4 regions of the Bradyrhizobium sp. KB893862 SZCCT0404 genome follow, and region 1 is predicted to be linked to each of the others. Evidence: predicted binding sites of a transcription regulator. Region 1 holds the regulator's gene; each other region holds the start of a gene.

Evidence for each region. Region 1 encodes PhoB, which activates phosphate uptake and scavenging genes when phosphate is short. Its sites were predicted from a motif close to TGTCATNNANCTGTCAT; they were not measured.
Region 2: a site for PhoB is predicted at 4,006-4,022, ahead of JQ617_RS19730 (acetoacetate decarboxylase). Genes of this name have one in related genera too.
Region 3: a site for PhoB is predicted at 4,182-4,198, ahead of JQ617_RS14055 (YdcH family protein). Genes of this name have one in related genera too.
Region 4: a site for PhoB is predicted at 3,068-3,084, ahead of ugpB (sn-glycerol-3-phosphate ABC transporter substrate-binding protein UgpB). Genes of this name have one in related genera too.

What each region holds. Positions count from the first base shown of each region.
Region 1 is NZ_JAFCLT010000015.1:52,654-59,921, reverse strand. It holds gene JQ617_RS36780 (aspartate aminotransferase family protein) at 1-941, opposite strand, end outside; gene JQ617_RS36775 (GcrA family cell cycle regulator) at 1,397-1,909, shown strand; gene phoB (phosphate regulon transcriptional regulator PhoB) at 2,017-2,724, opposite strand; gene phoU (phosphate signaling complex protein PhoU) at 2,747-3,463, opposite strand; gene pstB (phosphate ABC transporter ATP-binding protein PstB) at 3,475-4,293, opposite strand; gene pstA (phosphate ABC transporter permease PstA) at 4,290-5,135, opposite strand; gene pstC (phosphate ABC transporter permease subunit PstC) at 5,137-6,126, opposite strand; gene pstS (phosphate ABC transporter substrate-binding protein PstS) at 6,260-7,268, opposite strand, start outside.
Region 2 is NZ_JAFCLT010000004.1:381,576-388,843, forward strand. It holds gene JQ617_RS19715 (MFS transporter) at 1-525, shown strand, start outside; gene JQ617_RS19720 (carbohydrate porin) at 522-1,919, opposite strand; gene JQ617_RS19725 (transporter) at 1,929-2,945, opposite strand; gene JQ617_RS19730 (acetoacetate decarboxylase) at 3,055-3,837, opposite strand; gene JQ617_RS19735 (patatin-like phospholipase family protein) at 4,120-5,295, shown strand; gene leuD (3-isopropylmalate dehydratase small subunit) at 5,439-6,062, opposite strand; partial or broken gene leuC (3-isopropylmalate dehydratase large subunit) at 6,059-7,268, opposite strand, start outside.
Region 3 is NZ_JAFCLT010000003.1:17,117-24,384, reverse strand. It holds gene aqpZ (aquaporin Z) at 1-537, shown strand, start outside; gene JQ617_RS14085 (5-(carboxyamino)imidazole ribonucleotide synthase) at 574-1,683, opposite strand; gene purE (5-(carboxyamino)imidazole ribonucleotide mutase) at 1,680-2,168, opposite strand; gene JQ617_RS14075 (GGDEF domain-containing protein) at 2,311-3,024, shown strand; gene JQ617_RS14070 (hypothetical protein) at 3,130-3,381, opposite strand; gene JQ617_RS14065 (hypothetical protein) at 3,404-3,622, opposite strand; gene JQ617_RS14060 (YdcH family protein) at 3,749-3,955, opposite strand; gene JQ617_RS14055 (YdcH family protein) at 4,285-4,464, shown strand; gene JQ617_RS14050 (NAD(P)/FAD-dependent oxidoreductase) at 4,678-5,781, opposite strand; gene JQ617_RS14045 (sensor domain-containing protein) at 5,984-7,268, shown strand, end outside.
Region 4 is NZ_JAFCLT010000005.1:367,302-374,569, forward strand. It holds gene ugpE (sn-glycerol-3-phosphate ABC transporter permease UgpE) at 1-767, opposite strand, end outside; gene ugpA (sn-glycerol-3-phosphate ABC transporter permease UgpA) at 767-1,648, opposite strand; gene ugpB (sn-glycerol-3-phosphate ABC transporter substrate-binding protein UgpB) at 1,697-3,013, opposite strand; gene JQ617_RS22400 (CaiB/BaiF CoA transferase family protein) at 3,410-4,612, opposite strand; gene JQ617_RS22405 (organic hydroperoxide resistance protein) at 4,787-5,212, opposite strand; gene JQ617_RS22410 (MarR family winged helix-turn-helix transcriptional regulator) at 5,368-5,826, shown strand; tRNA gene JQ617_RS22415 (tRNA-Ala) at 5,950-6,025, opposite strand; gene JQ617_RS22420 (TIGR02300 family protein) at 6,123-6,530, opposite strand; gene aroA (3-phosphoshikimate 1-carboxyvinyltransferase) at 6,665-7,268, shown strand, end outside.

The DNA of each region.
Region 1 (7,268 bases):
AGCTTCTGCTTGAGCAGCAGCGACATCTTCTGCACGTGGTCGAAGAAGCCGGGCTTGAGCATGACGTCGAGCACGGCGTTCGCGGCCGAGATCGCCAGCGGATTGCCGCCGAAGGTCGAGCCGTGCGAGCCGGGGCCCATGCCGGAGGCCGCCTCCGCGGTGGCCAGCACCGCGCCGATCGGGAAGCCGCCGCCGAGCGCCTTGGCGAGCGACATCACGTCAGGCGTGACGCCGTAGCGGCGATGCGCGAACAGATCGCCGGTGCGCCCCATGCCGGTCTGCACCTCGTCGAAGGCGAGCAGCAGGCCCTTCTCGTCGCAGAGCTGACGCAGCGCCTTGAGGAACGCCGGCGTCGCCGAGCGCACGCCGCCCTCGCCCTGGATCGGCTCGATCAGGATGCCGGCGGTCTGCGGGCCGATCGCCTTCTTCACGGCCTCGATGTCGCCGTGCGGGAGCTGGTCGAAACCGTCCATCGGCGGACCGAAACCTTCGAGATATTTTGGCGATCCCGTCGCGGCGAGCGTTGCCAGCGTGCGGCCGTGGAAGGCGCCTTCGAAGGTGATGATGCGGTAGCGCTCCGGATGGCCCTTGGAGAAGTGATGATGGCGGACCAGCTTGATCACGCCCTCCAGCGCCTCGGCGCCGGAATTGCAGAAGAACACGAAGTCCGCGAAGCTCTCGCTGCACAGGCGCGCGGCAAGCTTCTCGCCGTCCGGGCTCTGGAACAGGTTCGACATGTGCCAGAGCTTGGTCGCCTGCTCCTGCAGCGCCTTGACCAGCGCGGGATGGGCGTGACCGAGCGCGTTCACCGCGACGCCGGAGGTGAAATCGAGATAGCGATCGCCATTGGTCGCGATCAGCCAGCAGCCTTCACCACGCTCGAAACCGAGGTCGGCTCTGGCGAAAACGGGGAGCAAATGCGGCGCTGCGCTGTTAGTCATGACGATCACTTGATTGTTGAGGACGGCCCGGGCGCGCTCACGCAGCGCACCATTGACCGGCCCGGAAAACGAAACGTGCCGCCTTTTAAGGGCGGCACGTGACACTATCTTATGCCGGGTAGAACGGGTGTCAATGCCGCCCGAAAGCCTCGCGAAACGCAGAATCCGTAGTCTTGCGGTGCCTAATTAGCGCGGTTTTAGCCACGGAACATGTGGAAGCGAGTCGGCGGACTCTTGCGCGTGAGTCACGCCATATTGTAGCGTTTGGCTTGTCAGATACGACATCTCGTGCAGCAGTTCTGATCCTCTAAGTCCTCATGTACCGGCGTAAACGTTCGGGCGTTCTGGTTACGCCCGGCGAGCCTTAAGGGATTCTGGCGGCACGGGTTTTTCGAGGCTTAGGCATTCGCCGCAGGGCGCCAGGACGGCAGCCGCGCGGCGAGGGAAAGGGTGCAATGACGGTTTTGACCTGGTCCGACGATCGCGTCGAGCAGTTGAAAAAGCTCTGGGAGGCCGGTTTGTCGGCCAGCCAGATCGCAGCCGAGCTCGGCAACGTGACCCGTAATGCCGTGATCGGCAAAGTGCACAGGCTCGGCCTGTCCGGCCGCGCCAAGAGCCCCTCCTCGGCAGCTCCGCGGCCGCGCAAGGCGCGTCCCGCGCAGCATATGATGCGGGTCAGCCGCCCCATCGCCCGCGGCAACACCGCGCTGGCGCAGGCCTTCGAGGTCGAGGTCGAGGCGGAGCCCGTGACCTACGACAACGTGGTGCCGATGAGCCAGCGGCTGTCGCTGCTGGAGCTGAACGAGGCGACCTGCCACTGGCCGGTCGGCGATCCCTCGAGCCCGGATTTCTTCTTCTGCGGCGGCAAGGCGCTCTCGGGCCTGCCCTACTGCGCCCAGCACTCGCGCGTGGCCTATCAGCCCGCCGCGGATCGCCGGCGCGCGCCGGCCAAGCCCGGCACGCGCTGAGCACGGTTTTAAGCGACACCGTCCCGACGTGAGGCCGGGACGATGATCGAGGCATAAAAAAGCGCGCCATGTGGCGCGCTTTTTATTTGGCCTGCCTGAAGCCGCTCTCAGGTCTGCTCGGCTTTCGCAAAGCGGTCGTCGAGCGCGTAGCCCGCACCGCGGACCGTGCGGATCGGGTCCTGCTCGCGGCCGAGATTGAGCAGCTTGCGCAGGCGCCCGATATGGACGTCGACGGTGCGCTCGTCGATGTAGATGTCGCGGCCCCAGACGCTGTCGAGCAGCTGCTCGCGCGAGAACACGCGGCCGGGATGCTCCAGGAAGAACTCCAGCAGGCGATATTCGGTCGGGCCGAGATCGATCGGCCGGCCCGAGCGCGCGACGCGGCGCTTGTCGCGATCGAGCTCGATGTCGCCATAGGCGAGCACGGTGGCGAGCCGCTCGGGGCTGGCGCGCCGCAAGAGGCCCTTCACGCGCGCCAGCAGCTCCGGCACCGAGAACGGCTTGACGATGTAGTCGTCGGCGCCGGTGGCCAGCCCGCGCACCCGCTCGCTCTCCTCGCCGCGCGCGGTGAGCATGATGATCGGGAGCTGCTTGGTCTCGGGGCGGGTCCGCAGCCGCCGGCACAGCTCGATGCCTGACAGGCCCGGCAGCATCCAGTCGAGCACGATCAGATCGGGAATATGTTCCTTGAGACGGGTGTCGGCGTCGTCGCCGCGCATCACCGTCTCGACGTCATAGCCGTCGCCTTCGAGGTTGTAGCGCAGAAGCTCGGTGAGAGCTTCCTCGTCTTCAACCACCATAATGCGTGCGCCCATGGTGTCGTCGCTCCTTAAGTCTTCAGGTATTCGGAACCGTCGTGGCGAAGGTCGTCATGTCGCCCTTCGGCCGCTTGTCGGTGATCGCCTGGCCCTCGATCATGTAGAACACGGTCTCGGCGATGTTGGTGGCGTGGTCGCCGATCCGCTCGATGTTCTTGGCGCAGAACATCAGGTGGATGCAGAACGAGATGTTGCGCGGATCCTCCATCATGTAGGTGAGGAGCTCGCGGAACAGCGAGGTACAGATGGCGTCGACTTCCTCGTCGCCCTTCCACACCGCCATCGCTGCCGGCAGGTCGTGCGCGGCATAGGCGTCCAGCACCGACTTGACCTGCTGCTGCACGAGGTCGGTCATGTGTTCCAGGCCGCGGAACAGCTTGAGCGGATGGAAGTCCGTCTCCAGCGCCGCGACGCGCTTGCCCATGTTCTTGGCGAGGTCGCCGATGCGCTCGAGATCGGTCGCGACGCGCATCGCGCCGACGATCTCGCGCAGGTCCACCGCCATCGGCTGGCGGCGCGCGATGGTGAGAACGGCACGCTCCTCGATCTTCTTCTGGAGCGCGTCGAGCTCGGCGTCGATGGTGACGACGCGCTGGCCGAGCGCGACGTCGCGGCGGATCAGCGCGTCGACGGAATCGACGATCATGCGCTCGGCGATGCCGCCCATCTCGGCGACCAGGCGGGTGAGCTCCTGGAGGTCGGTGTCGAAGGCTTTTGCGGTATGTTCAGAACCCATGTCCCGTCTCCTCAGCCGAACCGGCCGGTGATGTAATCCTGCGTGCGCCGATCGGTCGGCGACGTGAAGATCTTGCTGGTGTCGTCGAACTCGATCAGCTCGCCGAGATACATGAAGGCGGTCTTGTCGGAGACGCGCGCCGCCTGCTGCATGTTGTGGGTGACGATCGCGATCGTGTAATTCTCGGACAGTTCCTGGATCAGCTCCTCGACCTTGGCGGTCGAGATCGGGTCGAGCGCCGAGCAGGGCTCGTCGAACAGGATCACCTCGGGCCGCACCGCGACGGTGCGGGCGATGCAGAGGCGCTGCTGCTGGCCGCCGGACAGCGACAGGCCGGAGGCGTTGAGCTTGTCCTTGACCTCGTTCCACAGCGCGCCGCCGCGCAGCGCCTTCTCGACGCGGTCGTCCATCTCCGACTTCGAGATCTTCTCATAGAGGCGGATGCCGAAGGCGATGTTCTCGTAGATCGTCATCGGGAACGGCGTCGGCTTCTGGAACACCATGCCGACGCGGGCGCGCAGCAGGTTCAGATCAAGCTTGGGGTCGAGGATGTTGGTCTGGTCGAGCATCAGCTGACCGGTGACGCGCTGGCCCGGATAGAGGTCGTACATCCGGTTGAAGATGCGCAGCAGGGTGGACTTGCCGCAGCCCGACGGGCCGATGAACGCCGTGACGCGGTTGGTGCCGAGCGTCAGGTTGATGTTCTTCAGCGCGTGGTGCTCGCCGTAATAGAAGTTGAGGTTGCGCACCGTCACCTTGGCGGGCGCTTCCGGCAGCGGCTGCGAGCCGGGATGAACGGGCGTACTGACGGAAACAGACATTTCACTCATTTTGCAGTCCTCTCGGCGCTCAGGAGGCGCGCGCCAATGTTCAGGGCAAGCACGGTCAACGTGATCAGCAGCGCGCCGCTCCAGGCCAGCTGCTTCCAATAGGCGTAGGGACTCTGGACGAAATTGTTGATGGTGACCGGCAGGTTGGCCATCGTCTTGTTCAGGCCCAGGCTGAAGAACTGGTTCGACAGCGCAGTGAACAGCAGCGGCGCGGTCTCGCCGGCGACGCGGGCGGTGGCCAGCATCACGCCGGTGATGAGGCCGGAGCGCGCCGCACGATAGGCGATGCGCTTGATCACCAGCGAGCGCGGCAGGCCGAGTGCGGAAGCCGCCTCGCGCAGCGCGTTCGGCACCAGCAGCAGCATGTCCTCAGTCGTGCGCAGCACCACCGGGATGACGATGACGGCAAGCGCGAGGCTGCCGGCGATCGCCGAGAAGCCGCGCATCGGCACCACCACCGCACCGTAGATGAACAGGCCGATGATGATCGAGGGCGCCGAGAGCAGGATGTCGTTGATGAAGCGGATCACCGAGGTCAGCTTGTCGTTGCGGCCGTACTCGGCGAGATAGGTGCCGGCGAACAGGCCGAGCGGCGCGCCGATGCCGACGCCGAGCACGGTCATGATGATCGAACCGACGATGGCGTTGCGCAGGCCGCCTTCGGTCGAGCCCGGAGGCGGCGTGTCGGCGACGAAGATCTGCAGGTTCAGACCGGCAATGCCGTTGTAGAGCAGCGTCATCAGGATCAATGCGAGCCACGTGACGCCGAAGGCGGCGGCACCGAGGCAGAGCACACGGATGACGATGTCCATGCGGCGACGGCGTGCGTAAATCGGGTTCATGTTACTTGCCCGCCTTCTTTTCGAGACGCATCAGCATCAACCGTGCAGCCGCGAGCACGAAGAACGTCAGCACGAACAGCAGCAGGCCGAGCAGGATCAGGCCGGACTGGTGCAGGCCGTCGCTCTCGGCGAACTCCGATGCGATCGCCGCCGAGATCGTGGTGCCGGGCGCGAAGATCGACGAGGAGATGCGGAACGAGTTGCCGATGATGAAGGTCACCGCCATGGTCTCGCCGAGCGCGCGGCCCAGCGCCAGCATGACTCCGCCGATGACGCCGACGCGGGTGTAGGGGATCACCACGCTGCGGACGACTTCCCAGGTGGTGCAGCCGACGCCGTAAGCGGCCTCCTTCAGCACCGGCGGCACGGTCTTGAACACGTCGACCGAGATCGAGGTGATGAAAGGCAGCACCATGATGGCGAGGATCAGCGCGGCGTTGAACAGGCTGAGATAGGACGGGGGACCTGCGAAGATCGCGCCCAGCACGGGGACGCCGTCGAAGATCTTGATCATGAAGGGCTGGAAGGTGTTGGCCAGGAACGGACCCAGCACGAAGAAGCCCCACATGCCGTAGATGATCGAGGGAATGCCGGCGAGCAGCTCGATCGCCATGCCGATCGGACGGCGTGCCCATTGCGGACAGAGCTCGGTGAGGAAGATCGCGATGCCGAGACCGACCGGAATGGCGATCGCCATCGCAATGAAGGAGGTGACGAGCGTGCCGTAGATCGGCCCGAGCGCGCCGAGCACCGGCGGATCGGCGGACGGCGCCCAGCGCTGCGTCCACAGGAAGGAGAGGCCGTATTCCTTCATCGCCGGGAAGGCGCCGACGATCAGCGAAATGATGATGCCGCCGAGAATCAGCAGCACGGAAATCGCGCTCAGGCGCGTGATCCAGTAAAAGGTGAGGTCCCCGAGCTTGAACGCGCTTAATGCCTTGGCGCGGTCATACGGTCCGGCAGCATCAATTACGTTGCTCTCGACAGCCATCTCAGCCACGCCGATCCCCTGTAGCCGTTTTATACATGCTTGTTGTTGGTGGCGCGCTCCGGATCTGGCGCGATGCCGATCCGGAGCGGAGGTCTTGGATCATCCCGGCACCCTGTCCGGGAGGAGGAGCGCCTTAGCTCTTGATCTCGGCAGCCCAGGTCTTCTCGATCAGGGTCACGACGCCCTCGGGCATCGGGATGTAGTCGAGTTCCTCAGCCGCCTTGCCGCCGTTCTTGAAGGCCCAGCGGAAGAACTTGATGGCTTCCTGCGAGGCCGCCTTGTCGGTGGCGTCCTTGTGCATAAGGATGAAGGTCGCAGCCGTGATCGGCCAGGACTTCTCGCCGGGCTGGTCGGTCAGGATGACGTAGTAGCCGGGAGCCTTGGCCCAGTCGGCGTTGGAAGCGGCCGCCTGGAAGGCCTCGACGGTCGGCTGCACCGGCTTGCCGGCCTTGTTGACGAGACCGGTGTAGGTCAGCTTGTTCTGCTTGGCATAGGCGTACTCGACGTAACCGATCGAGTTCTTGGTCTGGCTGATGTTGCCCGACACGCCTTCGTTGCCCTTGGCGCCGACGCCGACCGGCCACTCGACCGCGGTGCCCTCACCGACCTTGCTCTTCCAGTCGGCCGAGGCCTTGGAGAGGTAGTTGGTGAAGTTGAAGGTGGTACCCGAACCGTCCGAGCGGCGGACCACGGTGATCGCGTCCGACGGCAGCTTCACGTTCGGATTGAGCTTCTTGATCGCGGCGTCGTCCCACTTGGTGATCTTGCCGAGATAGATGGAGGCGAGGGTCTCGCCGTCGAACACCATCTCACCGGGCTTCACGCCCTCGATGTTGACGACGGGAACGATGGCGCCCATCACCATCGGCCACTGGACGAGGCCGTCCTTCTCGAGCTGCTCGGCCTTGAGCGGCGCGTCGCTGGCGCCGAAGGTCACGGTCTTGGCCTGGATCTGCTTGATGCCGCCGCCCGAGCCGATCGACTGGTAGTTCAGACCGTTGCCGGTCTCCTTCTTGTAGGCGTCAGCCCACTTGGAATAGATCGGGAACGGGAATGTCGCACCGGCACCCGTGATATCGGCGGCAAAGGCCGCCGTCGTCGTTGCGGCGACCAAGCCGGCAGCGACGATCGTTTTGATGAAA
Region 2 (7,268 bases), on a different contig from region 1:
AACGGCCTCGTCCAGGTCCACCTGATCCCGATGTGCCTCGATTTCGGTATCCCGCAGGTGCAGGCGGCGAGCCTGCTCGCCGCGATGGGCATCTTCGACTTCTTCGGCACCATCATGTCGGGCTGGTTGTCGGACCGCTACGACAACCGCTATCTGTTGTTCTGGTACTACGGCCTGCGCGGGCTCTCGTTGATCTTCCTGCCGTTCAGCGATTTCTCGTTCTACGGCCTCTCGATCTTCGCGATGTTCTACGGCCTCGACTGGATCGCGACGGTGCCGCCGACGGTGCGGCTCACGGCGCAGAAGTTCGGGCCCGAGCGCGCCAATCTGGTGTTCGGCTGGATCTTCGCCGGCCATCAGCTCGGCGCGGGCACAGCAGCGTTCGGCGCGGGCTTTTCGCGGACGGTCTATGAGAGCTATCTGCCCGCCTTCTTCATCGCGGGGGCGCTCTGCGTGTTCGCCGCGCTGATCGTGCTGGCGCTGTCGCGGCAGCCGAAGCCGCAAGCAAAGCCTGCGATGGCTTAGTACCTGATCGTGGTGGTGACGCCGAACACTGCGGCGTCACCGATCCGCGACACGCCGGTCGGATCGTTCGGGTTCGGGATGCCGCCGGAAGGACGCCATACGTACTGGAAGTACGGCGCGATCAGCCAGCCCGGCTTGATGTGCGCTTCGTAGATCATCTCGAGCAGCGTCTCGTTGCTGCGCACCGGCCCCTGCACGCCGGTGTACACATTCGTGTCGACGTCGAGCGCGCGGGCGGTGTTGGAGATCCGCATGTAGGCCATCGCGACGCCGAACCGGTCGAGGGGACGGCCGGGCGTGAAGCCGACGAAGCCGATGCCGCCGTCCACATAGAGGTCGATCAGATTGCGGTCAGGCGGGCTGTAGGCGATGCGGCCGAACGCCGTGATGCCCGGGAGCGAGGCCGAGGTGCTGTTCTCCCTCACCTCCGGCGGGCGGTAGAGCACCTGCTCGATCACTGCGAAGATGCCGTAATTGCCTTTGAGCCTTGCCGCAATGCCGCTGCCTGAGGGATCGGCGATCGACTGGCCATCCGCCGTGAACCGCTGGCTGTCGAACGAGCCATAGTGCTTCCAGGCGCCCGGCGTGAAATTGCCGGCGAGCGGACGCCCCCCGATATCGATGTCGTAGCTGAAGCGGGCCTGCCCGATCAGCCAGGGCGGATCGTTGACGCGAAACGCGAGGCCATGGTGGTCGCGTATCTGCGGGTCCTGATCGCCCGGCCCCGAGGGATCGCCGTTGAAGACAGCGCCGAACAGCGTGACCTGGTCCGACAGCGTGGCCTTGACGCGGATACCCGGCACCGCGATCGGCGGCGCCGGGCCGCCGGCCGGAAGATTGCTCGCCTTGATCGCGGGCCAGCCGAAGGTGCCGTTGATGAAGAGGTCGTCGGTCTGGCTGTCGAAGAACTCGACGTCGGCGGCCTGCTGGCCGGCCCTGATGTTCAGGCGGTCGCCAAAGAAGCTCTGCTCGAAATAGGCGTTGTAGAGCCGCTGGTCGGGCAGCGCCTCGATCTCGCTGATAGTTGCGAGATTCAGCACGTAGTTGCGGGAGAGCCCCTGGCCATAGATCACGAAGGCATTGGCGTAGAAGCGCCCGCCGGTCCAGCCGACCAGCTTGTCGAGATCGGCATCGACGGACAGGTCGAGCCGGCCGAAATGGATCGCGCCACGCTTCACGCCGCCGGAGACGTTGGCGATGTTGTCGGCGATATAGGTGGCGCCGAAATTGAGGCCCTTGTTGGCGAGCCCGTCATGCCATTCGTTGAACCATTTGGGCGCCAGCCATTCGGCCGCGCTCTCGTCCTTGGCGCCGGCGAACGCGCCCGTGCCGGCCGCCGTGCAGGCCACCGCGACCGCAGCCGCCAGGGATTTTCGGGTACTCCAACTCACGATCGGCGCGCGCTATTTGAAGATGCCCGTGCGCCGCATGAAGAGATAGGCCGCGCCGACGGACGAGGCCATCAGCACCGCCGCCCACAAAAATCCGCTCTCGACGTCGGTGAGCGGCAGGCCTTTCGTGTTCATACCAAAAATGCCGGTGATCAGCGTCGGCGGCAGCAGCAGCGAGGTCACGATCGAGAGCGTATGGAGGTGGTGGTTGCTCTCCTCCTCGTTCTTGAAGCGCAGCTCCTCCTCGAGCAGGCGGCTGCGCTCGCGCAGCTCGACGATGTCGTGGTCGAGTCCGTCGAGACGCTGCGCGAGCTTGCCGGCGTGGATGCGAAGCGCTGGCGAGAGGTGGTCGGTGTTCTTCTGGTCGAGACGGTGAAACAGCACGCGCAGGCCCGTGAGCTGGCGATGCAGCCGGACGCAGGTCCGGCGCAGGCGGCCGAGGTTGCGGCGCATCTCGGGCTTGGCGTCGTCGGCCAGGATCCGTTCCTCGGTGTCGTCGATCTCCTGGCCGAGCTTGTCGACCATCCTGTCGAGCGTGTCGGCGACCTCGTCGACGATCTTCTCCAGGAGATGGGCGACATTGTCGACGCGGTAGCCGCCTTCCAGCACACGGCGCGTCGCGTCGGCCGAGCACAGCGCCTGATGACGGCCGCTGACCAGAAGCCGCTCGGTCATGGCAAAGCGCAGGAACGCGGTCTCCTCGGTCGCGCTGTCGATCTCGCGCACGAGATCGGAGAACACGCCGTAGACGCAATGGTCGATGACGTGAAGCTGCTGGAAGGTGTCGTTCGAGAGCAGCAGATCGCGCGCCAGCGGCGGCAGGCTGGACGCCGCGATCCAGGGACGCACGCGCGCGTCCGTCAGGTTGAAGTGCAGCCAGAGCCGGCCGTCATGGCTGAACTCGATCGGCTGGTCGATCGGCAGCGGCTCGGCGCTGCCGTCGCTGTGCAGGCGGAACGCCCACACCAGACCCGGAATGGCAGGCACAGCCTCCGATATCGCGCTGACAAGCTTCGCCGGCTCAGCCATGCGGACCCCCACGTCCATGCAGCCCATGTCCGGAAGGGCCGCCAGCGGCCTCTTCCGGATATCTCGCGGGTACTCAATTACGCCAGTGTTACAGTTTGATGATGACGCCCTACTCTGCGGCCATCCCCGTCGCGGCGATCGCTTCCGCCTCCTTGACATAGTCGTGCACGACGCGGCCGAACGGCAGTGTCAGGTCGGCGATGTAGTGATGCGCGCCGAGGCAGCGGCGGACCGGGAAGTCCGCGACCGGTGCATTGACATGCGGCACCAGATGCAGCCGGCCGGGTCCCATCCAGGAGCCCTTCGGCACGATGTCGGTGAGGTTGATCGCAACGAGCTGGCAGACCTCGAGACGGCCGTCGACGCCCGGGATCATCTTCAGATTCACCTGGGTCTTCGACAGCGTGGCGCGGGTGAGATCGCCGTTGCCGGCCATGCTCTCGTGCTTGTAGCCCATGGTGCCCATGGCGACGAGCTGGCCGGCATATTCCAGCGTGCCCGTCAGCGTGTCCTTGACGATCTCAAGCTTGGGATGGGCGTACTTCTTGGGAAAGCCCCAGATCTCGCGGCCGGCGGAGATCGGCGGATCGTCGTCGAGATACATCTGCGAGACGAAGTTGACCTCCTCGCCGTTGAGGCGCGCGGGGATGACGAGGCCGGACTCGGTGTAGCTGCCGAAGCCGGAGGAGTCCGGCATCTTGATCCATTCGTAGTGCACGACGGGCTGGTCGATCGGCTCCAGCGGCTCAGGCAGGCCGGCACGGATCAGCTCCGGGTCGGTCTCGTAGGTGATGACGAGGAATTCGCGGTTGACGAAGCGATAGGGCCCGGCCGGATAGCTCGGCCCAGCCGCCGGCATGGACGGAAGTCTCAGCACATCTTCCCTGCGCATCGCTGCTCTCCTGTGTGATGTCTGTGATGTCGGCTCGGCAGATCAAGCGTACAGCAAATTGCTAGCCGCCGTCATTGACTGCGATGTGACCGATTTCCGTCAGCGCAACGACCTCCCCCATTCACCCCGCGGTCACCCTGCATGCGGGCGATGCATCCGCGCTCACCTTGTCATCACGCCGTCACCGCGCGACGCAATCGTTGAGGACTTGATATTGGAGCATGATCCTTTCGGAAAACCGCTGCGCAATTTTCCGGATCATGCTCAGCAGGAGGCATCGCCATGGACGCCCGCACGTCGCAACCGACCTATCAGACCCATCAGCCGCCGTCGCGCGGCTGGCGGCCCGAGCGCTGCGACCGCGTCGCGCTGGTGCTGCAGGGCGGCGGCGCGCTCGGCGCCTACCAGGCCGGCGTCTACCAGGCGCTGCACGAGGCCGGCATCGAGCCCGACTGGGTCTGCGGTGTTTCGATCGGCGCCATCAACTCCGCGATCATCGCCGGCAACAAGCCGGAGAAACGGCTGGAGGCGCTGCGCATCTTCTGGGAGCGCATCACCAACCGCAAGATCTGGCACTACACGCCCGACGGCGACGTCTTCCGGCAGTGGCGCAACCTCACCAGCGCCTGGATGACGTCGGCGATGGGCCAGCCCGGCTTCTTCACCCCGCACCAGGTCAATCCCTGGTTCAGCCCGGTCGGCGCCAAGACCGCCACCAGCTATTACGACACCATGCCGCTGAAGGAGAGCCTGCGCGAGCTCGTCGACTTCGATCTCATCAACGAGAAGAAGGTCCGCTTCGCGGTCGGCGCGGTCAACGTGCTCTCCGGCAACTTCATCTATTTCGACAACGCCCATGACGAGATCGAGCCGGAGCACATCATGGCCTCCGGCGCCCTGCCCCCGGCGCTGCCGATGGTGCGGATCGGCACCGATCATTTCTGGGACGGCGGCATCGTCTCCAACACGCCGCTGCAGCACCTGCTCGACCAGGAGGACGCGCTCAACTCGCTGGTCTTCCAGGTCGACCTGTTCAGCGCCCGCGGCGTGCTGCCACGCTCGATCCAGGACGTGATGGCCCGCCACAAGGACATCATGTATTCCTCGCGCACGCGCCACAACACCGACGTCTATCGCCGCACCCACAATCTCAAGGTCCTGCTCTACAAGGCGCTGGCGAAGCTGCCCGACGAGCAGCTCTCCGACGAAGAGCGCAAGCTGAAGGCGAGCCTGTGCCACATGCCGGAGATCGCGATCCTGCACCTGATCTATCAGCAGAAGGCCTATGAGGGCGACGCCAAGGACCACGAGTTCTCGGGCACCTCGATGCGCGAGCACTGGACAAGCGGCTATGAAGACACCAAGCGCACGCTGAAGCGGCGCGACTGGATCAAGATGCCCGACGAAGGCATGGGCCTCGTTGTGCACGACGTGCACCGGGAGACGGAGAGCGCGTAGCGCTCTCAAACAAAAGTTCGAAAACAACCCCATGCACAGTAGAAGGGGCGTGGCGGATCAATGGCTTAGAGTGTCCGCCCCGGTCATTTGACCCGTCGGGCAAAACAGGGGCACGATGGCACCATTCCGCGCTGCTGATCGCCTCACCCCGCGAGCCACGGACAGGCCTCGCTCAGGCGTTTCTGCGTTGCCAGGATGTCCGGAACGTATTGAGCGGTCAGCGCAAATTCGTCCACGCCCTGGACGATCATCTCCAGCCCCATCTCGTCCGCGACGAATGAACCGATGGCCTGGTCGCCGGCCGCGATGCGGCGCGCGACGAGGTCGATCGACATTTGCAGCGGCCGGGGGCGGCTCAAGGCGCTGACGATGCGGGCATGGGTCGCTGCATCGACCCTCGCGGGCAACAGATGGTTCTTGTAGGCGTTCTGCTCGAAGATCTCGGCAAAGCTCCTCGCAATGACCGCGCGGAAACCATAGTCCAGCAAAGCCCATACGGCGACTTCACGCGAGGAGCCGCAGCCAAAATTCTCGCCGGCAAGCAGGATCGGTGCTCCCGCGAATTGCCTATCGTTCAGCACGAAGTCCGGCCTGGGCTGACCCGCAGCGTCGAAGCGAAATTCATGGAAGAGCACCTCACGCAAGCGGTCGCGACCGCCGCCATTGATCCGCTTGTGCGGTGCCGCCGGGACAAGGGCGTCGGTGTCGACGTTGTCCCACAGCAGCGGGACGGCGGTGCCTTCGATGCCGGTGGGCTTGCCGGTCATGCGAACGTCCTGACATCGGTGATCGCGCCATTGACGGCCGCGGCGGCCACCATCGGCGGGCTCATCAAATGGGTGATCGATCCCGGGCCTTGCCGGTTCTCGAAGTTCCGGTTCGAGCTGGAGGCGCATCGCTTGCCGCGGCCGACGACATCGGGCCCGAGCGCAGCACAGAGAGAGCACGCGGACTCGTGCCATTCGAAGCCGGCGGCACGGAAGATCCGGTCGAGCCCCTCGGCCTCGGCCTGCCGTTTCACGCCTGACGATCCCGGGACCACCAGCGCGCGCACAGCGGGAGAGACCTTGTGTCCGTCGACGATGCGCGCCGCCGCCCGAAGATCGGACAGCCGGGCATTGGTGCAGGAGCCGATGAACGCGACGTCGATCGGTGTGCCCAATATGGGTTTACCGGCCTCGAGATCGGCATAGACGAGCGCCCGCTCCCATCGGGACCGCTGCGATCGATCCCGCGCCGTCCCGGGATCGGGGACGGCGCCATCGACGGGAATAGCGTCTTCCGGGGCTGGTGCCCCAGCTCACCATGGGTGCGATCGACCGCGCGTCGATGGCGTACTCCTTGTCGAAATGCGCCTCGTCATCGCTGGCAAGACCGCGCCAGGCGGCCATCGCTGTATCGAACGCGGCTCCCTTTGGCGTTCGCGGACGCCCCTCGAGGTAGGAGAAGACCGCATCGTCAGGCGCGACCAGCCCGATCCGTGCGCCGAATTCGATGGAGAGATTACAGAGCGTCATCCGTTCCTCGACCGAGAGCGCGAGGATGGCGCTGCCGGCATATTCGACGGCGCAGCCGGTGCCGCCATCCGTCGAGAAGCGCGAGATGATCGCCAACGCGATATCCTTGCCGCTGACCCACGGGTCGAGAACGCCGTCGACGGTCACGCGCAATGATTTCGGCCGCGGCAGCCAGAGCGCCTGATAGGCGAGCGCATGCGCAATCTCCGTGCTGCCGATGCCGAAGGCGATCGCCCCCAGCGCGCCGTTGGTGCAGGTATGGCTGTCGCCGCAGACCGCCGTCATTCCCGGAAGGACGGCGCCCTGCTCCGCGGCGACGACGTGGACGATGCCCTGCGCGGGATCTCCGAGCCCGATCAGGGGAATGCCGCGTTCGGTCACTTCCCGCCGGAACGCGCGCACCGTCGGCGCCATGACGGGATAGGTTTCCTCCGTCCGGCCCGGCGCGGTCGCGAC
Region 3 (7,268 bases), on a different contig from region 1:
CTCAATCCGGCCGTCACGCTTGGCCTTGCCGCCGGCGGCCGGTTTCCGGCAGGCCAGATCCTGCCTTACGTGATCGCGCAGGTGGCCGGCGCCATCGTCGGTGCCGGGATCCTCTACGTCATCGCCAGCGGAGCGCCCGGCTTCGACGTCACCAAGGGCTTTGCGTCCAACGGCTACGATGCCCATTCGCCCGGCCAGTACAGCATGATCGTGTGCTTCCTCACCGAGGTGGTGATGACCATGATGTTCCTGTTCATCATCATGGGCGCGACCCACGGCCGCGCACCCGCCGGCTTCGCGCCGCTCGCGATCGGGCTTGCGTTGGTGATGATCCATCTCGTCAGCATTCCCGTCACCAACACGTCGGTGAACCCGGCGCGCAGCACCGGTCCCGCGCTGTTCGTCGGCGGCTGGGCACTGTCGCAGCTCTGGCTGTTCTGGGTCGCACCGCTGATCGGCGGCGCGCTGGGCGGGGTGATCTATCGCTGGCTCAGCGAGGAGCCCAGCGGCATCGTCGCGGGCGCGAAGACGGCCTGATTCAAGTGCGGGATCGCAGCCTTTGCTGCGGTCCCTTCACTTGCCCTCGATCGGCCGCCTCACTTCGGTGACGTGGCCCATCTTGCGGCCGGGGCGCGGCGCGCCCTTGCCGTAGATGTGCACGGTCGCGCCGGGCACGCTCAGCCATTTGCCGTAGTCGTTGATCTCGTCGCCGATCAGGTTGGTCATGGTGACGATCTCGCCATGGCGCACCGGCTTGCCGAGCGGCCAGCCGGCGATGGCGCGGATGTGCTGCTCGAACTGCGAGACGGAGGCGCCGTCCAGCGTCCAGTGCCCGGAATTATGTACGCGCGGCGCGATCTCGTTCACCAGCACCTTCGGACCGGTGCCATTGGCGAGCACGAACATCTCCACCGCCAGCACGCCGACATAGTCGAGCGCGTCGGCGATCTTGCCGGCGATGCTGCGTGCTTCCTCGGCCAGCGCATCCGGAATGGGCGCGGGCGCGCGGGATATTTTCAGGATGTGATCGCGGTGCTCGTTCTCGGTGACGTCAAAGCACTCGACCTGGCCCGTGGCCGAGCGCGCGGCGATCACGGAGATCTCGCGCTCGTAGGGAATGAAGGCTTCCAGGATCGCCGATTTGGTGGCGAGGCTGGTCCACACCTTGGCGATGTCGTCGCCCTCGCGGATGATGGCCTGGCCCTTGCCGTCGTAACCGAAGCGGCGGGTCTTCAGCACCGCGGGAAGACCGATCCTCAGGATCGCCTCGCGCAGCGAAGCCACCGAGGTGACGTCGGCGTAAGCGGCGGTGCCGATGCCGAGCCGCGTCACGAAATCCTTCTCGGCGAGCCGGTCCTGGGTGGTCTCGAGGATCTTGCGCTTGGGCAGCACCGGGCGGCGCGCATCCAGCACCATCGCGGCGGCGGCCGGCACGTTCTCGAATTCGTAGGTGATCACGTCGACGTCGCCCGCGAACATCTCGAGCGCCTCGACGTCGGCATATTCGGCGCAGGTGGCGTTCAGCACGACATCGAAGGCCGGCGAGTCCGGATCCGGCGAGAACACCTGGCAGCGCAGGCCGAGCCGTGCCGCAGCCATCGCCAGCATCCGCCCCAATTGTCCGCCGCCGAGGATTCCGATGGTGTCGCCGGGCTTCAGCGTCACCTGCTTTGCGTCAGTCACGCCTTGTCCTCCGGACGCTCGGCAACCGCCTCGGTCTGCGCCTTGCGCCAGGCGGCGAGGCGGTCGGACAATGCCGGGTCGGACAATGCCAGCACCGCGGCCGCAAGCAGCGCCGCGTTGATTGCGCCGGCCTTGCCGATGGCGAGGGTGCCGACCGGGATGCCCGCGGGCATCTGAACGATCGAATGAAGCGAATCGACGCCCTTGAGCGTCTTCGACTCCACGGGGACGCCGAGCACCGGGAGTTCCGTCAGCGCGGCCGCCATGCCGGGCAGATGCGCAGCGCCGCCGGCGCCGGCGATGATGACCTTGTAGCCGGCCGCCTTGGCGCCCTTGGCGAAGGCAAACAGCCGGTCGGGGGTGCGGTGGGCCGAAACGATGCGGGTGTCGGCGGGAACGCCGAGCGCTGCAAGCGTGTCGGCGGCATGCCGCATCGTGTCCCAGTCCGACTGGCTTCCCATGATAATGGCGATCGGCGCGGTCATGGCGTTAATTGTGCTCGGGAAAACAGAAACATAGGCCAGATTAACGGTTCCGGCCGGCGGCTCGCAAGGCGGTGGCAAGGAGAAGGGAATGCACTATCCTGTCTTGGTGAATCCCCGCAAGCCTTCATTGAGCAGGATGCCCATGAGGAAACCAAAAAGGGCGCGCGCTGCGAAGGCCAAAAAGGGCCGGAAAACCAGTGCCGGCCGACCTGGAGCCGCCGCCAAGGCCCCGGCCAAGCCGGCGCGGCGCCGCGCTCCGGCCGCCGCTGCCGCCTGCGCCAACGCGACCATCCGCGGCCTCAAGAGCAAGCTCAGGGAAGCCCTGCTGCGGGTCTCGGAACTCGAGGCGGCCGCAGACACCGACTTCCTGCTCGATATTCCGAACCGGCGCGGCTTCGAGCGCGAGCTCGCACGCGCCATTGCCTACATGAAGCGGTATCGCGCCAGCGGCGCGCTGATCGTGCTCGATGTCGACCGGCTGAAGCCGATCAACGATTCCTTCGGCCATGCCGCCGGCGACGAGGTGCTCAAGGCGATCGTCGCGACGCTGACGCGGCAGGTCCGCGCCTCCGACGTGGTCGGCCGGCTCGGCGGCGACGAGTTCGCGCTGCTGCTGTGGAATCTCAACGAGACCGATGCCAAGGCGAAGGCTGCTTCCTTCGAGCAGGCGATCGACGAATTGTCCTTCGTCTTCCGCGGCCAACAGGTCACCGCGGGCGCCTCTGCCGGCGTCGCGTTGCTCGGTCCGCATTCCGATGCGGGCCGCGCCCTGGAGGAGGCCGATGCCGCCATGTATGTGCGCAAGGCGCGGCGCCGGCACGAGCCGCGCATCAGGCTCGTCAGCAGCGAGCGCTAGAATATGATCCGGATCCGAAGGGCCGCGTCAGCGCGAAGTGCGCAGCGGCTTTCCTCGCGACGAACACGCAACGCGTTTGCGCGGAGATCATGCTCAAACAGGAAATCAGAGGGTCGCGAGATCTTCGGGCACGTTGCCGAATTTGCGCAGCAGCGTGGCGTCCCCGAATTCGCCGGTCATGGGATCGCCGCTGCGGCTGAAGGCGACCGCGCCGATATGGCCGGCGCCGCGCGCCAGAGCTTCGGCGCGCCGCAGCGCTGCCGTCGAGGACTGACACTCCTCCGCAGCGCCCGCGACGGGCGATCCGTCGTCATCGATCAGGAAGGGCATTGCAACGTAATAGGTCACGTCCGACATGGCGTTGCTCCAATGATCAAAACTACGCGGCGCTGCTGTTGCTCCGCGCCTTGCTGCGTGACGTCTCGGGGATGCAGCCGGCGGAAATCGCCGCCTGCAATTCTTCCAGCTCCGCCTCCAGATATTCGTTGGCCATGATCAGCGCCTTGATGGTGCTGCGCAGGTTGCCGTCGCACATCGCGATCGCCTGATCGCAGGCCTGTTCGTAATGGCTGTTGTCGAGAAGGGCGGGGACTGACATCGGCGGTGTCCTTGGGGCTGCTTGGCGTTTCCTGGGGCGCTGGGGTCGCAAAATGTTCCTATTTTGTTCTCTGTGAGTCAAGCGGATTCATCTGCGGCGAGCGGGCCGCGAACGCGCCTCTGTGGATCAGGCGATGATGTCGGGCGTGATCTGGTCTTCGATGAACGCGATACGGTCGCGTAACAACAGCTTGCGCTTCTTCAGCCGCTGCAACCGCAATAGGTCGGGGGCAGGCGATTGATGCAGTGCATCGATCGCCGCATCGAGATCTCGGTGTTCCTGCTGCAACCGGGTGAGCTCGGCTTCGAGCTCACGCTCGTCTTCATTGGTCATGTCTGCGGTGGCCGAAAACCGAAAAGCGTGAGATCTGGGCTGTGGATGCCCTGTGGAAATTATCGTCCTTGCGCGACGTGATCGCAAGCGATCTGCGACCCCCGCACGCCGATCTCCCGCAACATATTTCTGCGGACCGATGCGGCGCTGCGCGAGCGCATTGATATCATGGATTTTTCAGGCGCGGTTCCATTACTCACGCTTCATTACATATGAATTTTCAAAAATGACGATGCGACGACGGATACCCATCGACAGAACGAATCGGTGATGTAGACTTTGGCGTCCGGATCGAATCCTAAAGCTCTACCCTACCGAGGAGGTTTCGAATGACAATTCAGGCACATCTGGTTGAATTGGAGCGGAAGCACAAACTTCTCGAAAACGAATTGCACGAAGCTCTCGTGCACCTTTCAACAGACGACCTGCAAATTGTTGAGTTGAAGCGCCGGAAGTTGATGGTCAAGGACCAGATCGAGCGTCTGAAGCACGGCGATACGCTCCACTAGTGACCCCCGTAACAGCGTTGAGTTGATCGTACCCTTTCAGGCGGGGATGAGAGCCTTTGTGCTCATCCCTGCTGCAAGGTGCGAGACCATGCAAAGACATTTGCGCGGAAGCCCGAGCCATTTCCGTTTCGATGGAATCGAAACGGAAATGGCTCTCGTTTTTTGGGATGCGTTTTCCTCGCGCGAACCGTGCCCGCTTCGCGCGAGAGCGCGCTAGATGTCCGCGAGCTCGGCGACGTGGTCCGCGATCGCCAGCGACGACGTCAGTCCCGGAGATTCGATGCCGAACAGGTTGACCAGACCCGCGACGCCGTGGTCGCGCGGGCCCTGCATCAGGAAATCCTGCGTGGCGACGGCCGGCGGCACGATCTTCGGCCGGATACCCGAATAGCTCGGCATCAGCGCGCCGTCCGGCAGCGTCGGCCAGTATTTGCGGATCGCCGGATAGAAGCGCTCGGCGCGTGACGGATCGACCTCGTAGTTGATCGTCTCGATCCATTCGACGTCGGGCCCGAAACGCGCTTGTCCCGCCATGTCCAGCGTCAGATGCACCCCGAGGCCGCCGGGCTCGGGCACCGGATAGATCAGGTGCGAGAACGGCGCCCTGGCGTTGCAGCTGAAGTAGTTGCCCTTGGCGAGATAGGCCGGCGGAATCCGGTCGAGCGGCATGCCCTCGATATTGCGCGCCACTGTCGTCGCCGACAGTCCCGCGGCGTTGACGAGCAGGCTGCATTGCAAGGTCATCGGCGCCTCGCCGCCGGCCTCGACCTCGATCACGCCGGCGACGGCCTTGGCGCGGATCAGCGGGGTGTGAAACGCGAAGGCCGCGCCTGCATCCTCGGCCTCGCCGCGCAGCGAGAGCATGTAGGCGTGGCTGTCGATGATGCCGGTCGAGGGCGACAGCAGCGCGGCGTCGCAGGCGAGCGCCGGCTCCAGCGCGCGTGCGGCCTCGCCCGTGAGCAGCTGCATGTCGAGCACGCCATTGGCTTCGGCATGCGCCTTGATCGATTGCAGCTTCTCGGTTTCCTTGGCGCTGGTCGCGACGATCAGCTTGCCGCAATTCTTGTGGGGGATGCCGCGCTCGGCAGCGTAGCGGTAGAGCGCGTGCTTGCCGCTGACGCACATGCGCGCCATCCAGCTCCCGGCGCGGTAGTAGATGCCGGCATGGATCACCTCGCTGTTGCGCGAGGAGGTGATGGTGCCGATGGCCTCGGCTTCCTCGAGCACGACGACCTCGCGCCCGGCCTGGGCGAGCTTCCGTGCCACCGCAAGCCCGATCACGCCGGCTCCGATGACGATGCAATCGACCTTATCCATGGTTGTGCAGGGTGTCCGCTGGAAGCGCCGGTGGCATTGGACCTGGGAAGACGGGCGCGGGGCCGTTTTCCATTAAGGAAGAATTTATCATGTCAGGGCAATTGCCGTATTTGGCGTCACATTTTTCTGTTGCGCGTACAGGCGTTTACCCGATCCAAACCCGTGAGGCCAGACAATCCGACGTTGAAATCGCGGGTGGCTGATGGCTGAGAAGAACTGGCACGAGGGCAGCACGCTTCCGATTGCTGTGCAGGCCGTCTTGTGCCTGGCCGGCACGGTCGCGCCTGCGCGCGCCTTTGCGCTCTCGGACAGCCTCACCCCGCCGGACTATATCGGCCAGCTCGGCCCCAACCTGATCTGGGAAGCCCTGATCGCAGGCGTCGTCGTCTGTGCGTTCCTGGCTTCCGTCGCGTTGTGGGTCCACTCGGCGCTGCGCCGGACCCGGCGCTCGCAGCTGCGGCGCAACGCCTTCGTCTCATCCGCCATGAACAGCCTCAACCAGGGCGTGGTGATGACCGATGCGCAGCGGCGCATCATCTTCTGCAACAACCGCTATCTCGAGATTTACGGCCTGACCCGTTCGGACCTGTGGGCCGGCATGACCGGCTACGACATCCTCGAGCTCAGGCGCAAGCGGGGCGTCCTCGGCGGCGTCTCCGACGACGAGTTCTACGAGAAGGCGGCGAGCACCAACGGCCTGATCACCGAACTGCCCGACGGGCGGGCGATCCTGGTGAAGTATTTCATCCTGCCGAACGGCGGCTCGGTCGCGACCCATCTGGACGTCAGCGAGCAGCGCAAGCTGTCGCGGCAGCTCGCCTCGACCAAGCAATTCCTGGAATCGGTGCTGGACCATGTGCCGGCCTGCGTGGCCGCCAAGAACATCGACGACGGCTGCTACATCTTCGCCAACAGCGCCTATGAGCGGTTCTGGGGCCTGTCGCGGGACTACGCCGTCGGCAGGAATGCGCGGGAGCTGTTCGCGGCGAGCTCGGCGACGAGCATCGAGGCGGCCGACCGGGCGGCGCTGGAGGCGGCGGATGGCCGGTTCCGCAACGAGTTCGAGGTCGACCGCGGCGGTGAGCGGCGCATGGTCGCCTCGATCCGGATCGTGGTCCGCAACGAGAGCAACAAGCCGGAATTCCTGCTGCTCGTGTTCGAGGACATCACCGACCGACGCTCGCTGTCGCAGGAGCTGGAGAGCACCAAGAGGTTCCTCGAACTCGTGGTCGACAACATCCCGGTGGCGCTGATCGTCGAGCAGGTCAAGGACGGGCGCTATCTGCTCGCCAACCGCAGCGCCGAGACGATCCTCAACCGCCGGCGCGAGGAGGCCACGGGCCTGACCGCGTCCGACATCTTCAATCCCAAGGAAGCCAAGCTGATCATCGCGCGCGACGAGGCCGCGATCAAGAAGCGCGGGATGATCACCGAGGAGCACCCGATCTCCACCAAGGACGGCCTGCGGCTGTTCCTGACCCGCCGCG
Region 4 (7,268 bases), on a different contig from region 1:
GCGGCGGTCGCCATCACGATCGGCCATTCGGTCAGCGCGTCGGTGGTGGTGATCATCTTGCGGATGCCGACCTGGATGGTCTGCATGTCGTCGCGGGTGGTGATGAGCAGCGGCCAGAGATATTGATTCCAGCCGAGGATGAAGAGGATCACGAACAGCGCGGCCATGTTGGTGCGCGACAGCGGCAGCAGCGTATCCCAGAAGAAGCGCAAGGGGCCGGCGCCGTCGATGCGCGAGGCCTCCAGCAATTCATCTGGCACCGTCATGAAGAACTGGCGGAACAGCAGCGTCGCGGTGGCGGATGCGATCAGCGGCAAAGCGAGGCCAGCATAGCTGTCGAGCATGTGCAGATCGGCGACGATCTTGTATGTCGGATAGATGCGCACCTCGACCGGCAGCATCAGCGTGATGAAGATGATCCAGAAGATCGACATCCGGAACGGAAAGCGGAAATACACGATCGCATAGGCCGAGATGATGGAGATCGCGATCTTGCCGATCGCGATCGCCAGCGCCATCACCAGCGAATTGAGCATCATGTTGCCGACGGGCTCGCGGGTCGAGCCGCTCGTGCCGACGAAGATGGTCTGGTAGTAGACCTCGAAGAAGTGGCCACCCGGCAGCAGCGACATCTGCCCGTTGGCGATCAGCGCGTTGTCCTGGGTCGAGGCGACGATCGCGATATAGACCGGGAACGCGACGATCGCGATCCCGATCCAGAGGATGAAATGGGCGACGTAGCGCCGGATACCCTCGTCCTCGACCATCAGTAGGTCACCTTGCGTTCGACGAAGCGGAACTGGATTCCGGTGAGCACGATGACCATGATCATCAGGATCACCGACTGCGCCGCCGAGCTGCCGAGATTGCCGCCGAGCAGGCCGTCGGAATAGACCTTGTAGACCAGCGTGACGGTCGACGTGCCGGGACCGCCGCGGGTCATGGTGTCGATGATGCCGAACGTGTCGAAGAAGGCGTAGACGATGTTGACGACCAGCAGGAAGAAGATGGTCGGCGACAGCAGCGGGAAGGTCACGGTCCAGAACCGCCGCATCGGGCGCGCGCCGTCGATCGCGGCGGCCTCGAATACGCTCTTCGGGATCGCCTGCAGGCCGGCGAGGAAGAACAGGAAGTTGTAGGAGATCTGCTTCCACGCGGCGGCGAGGATGATCAGGCCTGCGGCCTGGTTGCCGTCAAGCAGCGGATTCCAGTCGACGCCGGCGGCGCGCAAGTAGCGCGAGACCACCCCGAGCGAGGGATGCAGCATGAAGATCCAGAGCACGCCGACCACGGGCGGCGCCACCGCATAGGGCCAGATCAGCAGCGTGCGGTAGAGCATCGAGCCGCGCAGCGGCTTGTCGGCCATCACCGCGAGCAGCAGCGCGAACGACAGCGACGAGATCGCGATGGCGAATGAGAAGAAGAATGTGCGGACGATCGCCTCGAAATAGGCGGGGTCCTTGAACAGCTCGATGTAATTGTCGAACCAGACGAAGGTCGTCGACAGGCCGAAGGCGTCCTGCAGCAGGAAGGACTGGATCACCGCCTGCAGGGCCGGCCAATAGAAGAAAATCAGGACGATCGCGAGCTGCGGCGCAACCAGCGCGTAGGGCAATAGCTTCGATTGGAAAATGGCTTGCTTTTGCATGATGCCCCGAGAGCGGCAGGCCGGGTGGCCGGCCTGCCGCCAGTCGCCTTACTTCACGGCGGTCTTTTCGAACTGCCGCAGCATGGTGTTGCCGCGCTCGACGGCGGCGTCGAGAGCCTGCTTGGCGGTCTTCTTGCCGGCCAGAGCCTGCTCGATCTCCTCCGACCAGACGTCACGCAGCTGAACCATGTTGCCGAGGCGCAGGCCGCGCGAATTGTCGGTCGGCTCCTTGTTGGTCAGCTCGATCAGCGGGGTCTCGAGATAGGGCTGATCCTTGTAGAAGCCTTCTTCCTTCGCCTTGGCGTAGGCCGCCTTGGTGATCGGCAGATAGCCCGAGGCCTTGTGGATGTAGACCTGGCGATCGGTGTCCGAGAGGAAAGTCAGGAACTTCGCGACGCCCTTGTATTCGTCGGCCGACTTGCCGCCCATCACCCAGAGCGAAGCACCGCCGATGATCGAGTTCTGCGGTGCGCCCTTGACGTCCGGATAATACGGCATCGGCACCGCGGTGAAGTTGAACTTGGCCTGCGCCTTGACGTTGCCGAAGAACGCCGACGAGGTCAGGTAGATCGGGCATTCGCCCGAGGTGAAGCGGCCTTCGCCGGTGTTGGTGCGGCCGGCATAGTCGTAGACCTTGGTCTTCTGCAGCTCGACTAGGTTCTCGAGATGCTTGACCTGGAGCGGTCCGTTGAACTCGAGCACGGTGTCGAAGCCGTCGAGGCCGTTGGCCTTGCTGGAGAGCGGCACGTTGTGCCAGGCCGAGAGCTGCTCGAGATTGACCCAGGTGACCCAGGAGCCGGAGAAGCCGCAGGTGTCGTGACCGGCCGCCTTCAGCTTCTTGCCGGCCTCGAACACCTCGGGCCAGGTCTTGGGGATCTCGACATTGGCCTTCTTCAGCTCGTCGAGATTGACCCACATTACGGTCGACGACGAGTTGAAGGGGAAGGACAGCATCTCGCCCTTCGAGGTCGAGTAATAGCCGGTGATCGCGGACAGATAGTTCTTCGGATCGAACTTCTCGCCGGCGTCCGCCATCAGCTTGTAGACGGGCTTCACGGCGCCGGTCGCGGCCATCATGGTCGCGGTGCCGACTTCGAACACCTGCATGATGTGCGGGGCGTTGCCGGCGCGGAACGCGGCGATGCCGGCGTTCATCGTATCGGGGTAGTTGCCCTTGTAGGTGGGGATCACCTTGTAGTCGGTCTGCGATGCGTTGAAGTCGTTGGCGAGCTTGACGATGACGTCGTTGTTGGCGCCGGTCATCGCGTGCCACCACTGGATTTCCGTGACGGCCAGGGCCGGCGAGGCGCCGAGTCCAACCGTGAGTGCAACAGCAGCAGCCGCGCCAAAATGTCGAAGAGCCATCAAGAAAACCTCCCTTGCCCGTCAATCGAGAAGCGCTTGCGCTAGCAGCGCCATATGACGTTCACATGACTGTGTAAGCGGCCGAAACGAAAGCGGCAAGCGCTGGAAAAGGGAAGCCGTCAAATAGGCGAATGCGCCGCAGACAGCCGTAGCCGTTCGCGGTGCACGCGCGTGGGTCGCGCCGCACTGCGGCATTATGTTTGGTGAGCGGCGTCCGGGCCGCGAACTCGAAAACCTCTCCCGCTCGCGGTAGAGGTCGCGCCGAAGGCGCGGGTGAGGGTTCTATCCTCGAGGGGATTGTCCCATTGCGGGGACGCCCTCTCCCCGACCCTCCCCCGCAGGTGGGGGAGGGAGCGCACCGACGTTATGCCGGCACTGAAGCCTACGCGTGAAATCCTAGCGCTTGCGTTCGGGGCCGCAGACGGTGCCCTTCTCGACCATCGCGTCGATCTCGGCCTGGGAGTAGCCGAACTCGCCCAGCACCTCGGCCGCGTGCTGGCTGAACTTCGGCGGCACGCGCCGCAGGCTCGGCTTGCTGCGATCGAGCCGGATCGGCGAGGCAACGCCCTTGTACCAGTCCTTCTCGATGATATCGCCGCGCGCGATGGTGTGCGGGTTGGTCAGGGCCTGGTCGATCTTCTGCACCGGGCCGGCAGGCAGGCCCGCCGCGAGCAGGCGATTGCACAGCGGCTCGGCCTCGTGCTGGCTGAACACGGCGGCAAGCTCCGCGCGCAGCGCCTCGCGGTTGGCGATGCGGTCCTTGTTGCGGGCAAAGCGCGGATCGGTGCCGAGCTCGGGCTTGCCGATCTCCTTGGCGAGCTTGCGGAAGGTGCCGTCGTTGCCGACGCCGATGAAGATGTTGTCGGTCTTGGTCGGGAAGATCGCGTAAGGCACGAGGTTCGGATGCTCGTTGCCGGTGAGCGAAGGCGGCTTGCCATGCATGAAGTAGTTCGCGGTGTGCGGATGCATGATGGCAAGGCCCGTCTCGTACAGCGTCGTCTCCAGGAACTGGCCTTTGCCGGAGCGCTGCCGCTCCGACAGCGCCATGAGGATGCCGATCGCCGCGTAAAGTCCGGTGGTGATGTCGACCAGCGGCACGCCGATCCGCATCGGGCCGCTCTCGGGCGAGCCGGTCGCCGCGATCATGCCGGTCATGGCCTGGATGATGGCGTCGTAGCCGGGATTGCCGCCGCGCGGGCCGTCGGCGCCGAAGCCGCAGATCCGGCAATGCACGAGGCGCGGGAATTTCTTGCTGAGCACATCGTTGCCGATGCCCCATTTCTCCAGCGTACCCGGCTTGAAATTCTCGATCAGGACGTCGGCCGTCTCGAGCATCTTGAGCAGCACGATTCGGCCGCCTTCGGAGGCGAGGTCGAGGCCGATCGAGCGCTTGTTGCGGTTGATGCCGACGAAATAGGCCGCGTCCTCCTCATGGAAGGGAGGGCCCCATTCGCGCACCTCGTCGCCTGCGGGCGGCTCGACCTTGATCACGTCGGCGCCGTGGTCGGCAAGGATCTGGGTGCAATAGGGACCGCCGAGCACGCGCGTGAGATCGATGACGCGCAGTCCGCTCATTGCGCCCAATGCTGCTTCAGTCATGCCGTCGCTTCCCTGTGTCGATATTTGAGCACAGGCCTAGCGAGGTTTTTTTGAGCCAGCAATGGGCTGCCGCGTAGGGCCGCATGCACGGCCGTCGCGCAATCCCGCAATGTGGGAAATCAACTAAAGCGGCCGGCCCGAGGGGGATCCCGGGCCAGCCAATTCACCGTCGGATCAGACGACCGTCAGGCGAACGTCGACATTGCCGCGCGTGGCATTGGAGTACGGGCAGACCTGGTGCGCCTTGGCGACCAGCGCCTCGGCTTCCGCACGGGCGAGGCCCGGCAGCGAGACGGCGAGGTCGATGTCGAGGCCGAAGCCGCCCTCGGAGCGCGGGCCGATGCCGACGGTCGAGGTGACGGAGACGTCGGCGGGAACCTTGGGGCCGCCCTGCGAGGACACGAACTTCATCGCGCCGATGAAGCAGGCGGCATAGCCGGCCGCGAACAGCTGCTCGGGATTGTTGCCGGCACCGCCGCCGCCGCCGAGCTCCTTCGGCGTGGTCAGCTTGACGTCGAGCGCGCCGTCGAGGGTCGCAGCATGGCCGTCGCGGCCGCCGGTGGCTTTTGCGCTGGTCTTGTAGAGCACGTTCACGGACATTGTCGTCTCCTCGGGTCCTTGCGGGTTGGGGTGCGATCTTTATGGCAGGCAATTAGATTGTGCGCAATCTAATTCGGCATGCCTCACATTTAATTGTTCGCAATTGAATGTGCCGCCGGTCGGCCCCAGAATGGGAGAAACCCGTGAGATTCTCTATGGCCCGGAAATCACCGACCTTCGATCCGCAAAAGCTCGACAACCAGATCTGCTTCGCGGTCTATTCCGCCGCGCACGCCTTCAACCGCGTCTACAAGCCGCTGCTCGACCGGCTCGGCCTGACCTATCCGCAATATCTGGTCATGCTGGTGCTGTGGGAGCGCGACGACGTGCCGGTCAAGGATATCGGCGAAAAACTGTTCCTGGATTCGGGCACGCTGACCCCGCTGCTCAAGCGCCTCGAGGCCGCCCATCTCGTCAGGCGCACCCGCTCGCGCGAGGACGAGCGCCAGGTCCTGATCTCGCTGACGCCGCAGGGCCACGCCCTGAAGGAAAAGGCGCGCGCCGTGCCGCAGTCGATCCTGGCGGCGTCGGACTGCTCGGTGTCGGAGCTGGTGACGATGAAGGACGAGATCGTCGCGCTCAGGGACCGGCTGAATGCGGTGATCGGGGAGTAGGGCGCGATTTAGTTTCAAAGCCCGCCTTCGCCCTGCGGGCTTCGGCGAGGCAGCCTTCGCTCACTTCGCTACGAGGGACTTCCCTAGGCTTGCCCAGCCGAAGCTCGCGAAGCGAGCGAAGGCTGGTGGAGCCAGGCGGGATCGAACCGCCGACCTCTTGCATGCCATGCAAGCGCTCTCCCAGCTGAGCTATGGCCCCTAAGTCCAGATGGAAGGATCCTGGGGGATCCATCCCGGCCGGCGAGCGCTCTAAGCGACTCGCGCGGTGCACCCTTTTTCACAGATCAGGGCTGATCTCAAGTCTCTTCATCACCTCCGACATCACCAATGATGTCGGTCACGTCCTCATCGCCCTCTTCTTCGTCGGCAATGAAGGTCGAATCGTCGTCATCGTCGTCGTCGATGGTCTCGTCGACCTCGATATCGTCCTCGGATTCGGGCACGGCAGCCTTGACCTTGCCGGTGTTCTCCTCGGCGTCGGCCTCCTCGAGCGAGACCTCCTCGACCTCCGCCGGCTCCGGCGTGGTGTCGGCGGCGGCTGCGTGGCGGGCCTCGGCGCCGCGAGGCACGCGGGCCGGCGCCACGGGCGCGATCGGCACCACTTCGCCGGTATAGGGCGAGATCACCGGATTCTTGTTGAGGTCGTAGAATTTCTTGCCCGTGGTCGGGCAAATACGTTTGGTTCCGAGTTCGGACTTGGCCACGGCAGGAATCCTGGGAATGTCTGAAAAGCGGTGCTTCACTTGGCTAGTTGGCGGCCCGCTGTCAATAGCGCATTACGGGAGAACGACATGCCCGTGACGGGACGCAGACCATGTGGTACCTGCGCGCCAGCCCGATGGATGCGTCCAGGGGCCTATCCAAGGACACAATCTTGACCCATTCCGACCAACCGAGGCCGCTCCAGTCTCGCGCCAGTGGTCCCCTGACCGGGAAAGTACGGGTGCCCGGGGACAAGTCGATCTCCCACCGCGCCCTCATCCTGGGCGCGCTCGCGGTCGGCGAGACCCGGATTTCGGGCCTTCTGGAGGGCGAGGACGTCCTCAACACCGCCAAGTCGATGCAGGCGCTGGGCGCCAGGGTCGAACGCACCGGCGATTTCGCCTGGAAGGTCAACGGCGTGGGGGTCGGTGGCTTTGCCCAGCCCAAGGTGGCGCTGGATTTCGGCAACTCCGGCACCGGCTGCCGGCTGGTCATGGGCGCGGTCGCCGGCTGCCCGATCTCGGCGGTGTTCGACGGCGATGCCTCGCTGCGCAGCCGCCCCATGCGCCGGATCCTCGATCCCCTGGAAAAGATGGGCGCGAAAGTCACCTCCGGGAGCGAGGGCGGCCGCCTGCCGCTGACGCTCCAGGGCGCGCGCGATCCGCTGCCGATCACCTACAAGACCCCGGTCGCCTCGGCCCAGATCAAATCGGCGGTGCTGCTGGCGGGCCTCGCCGCGC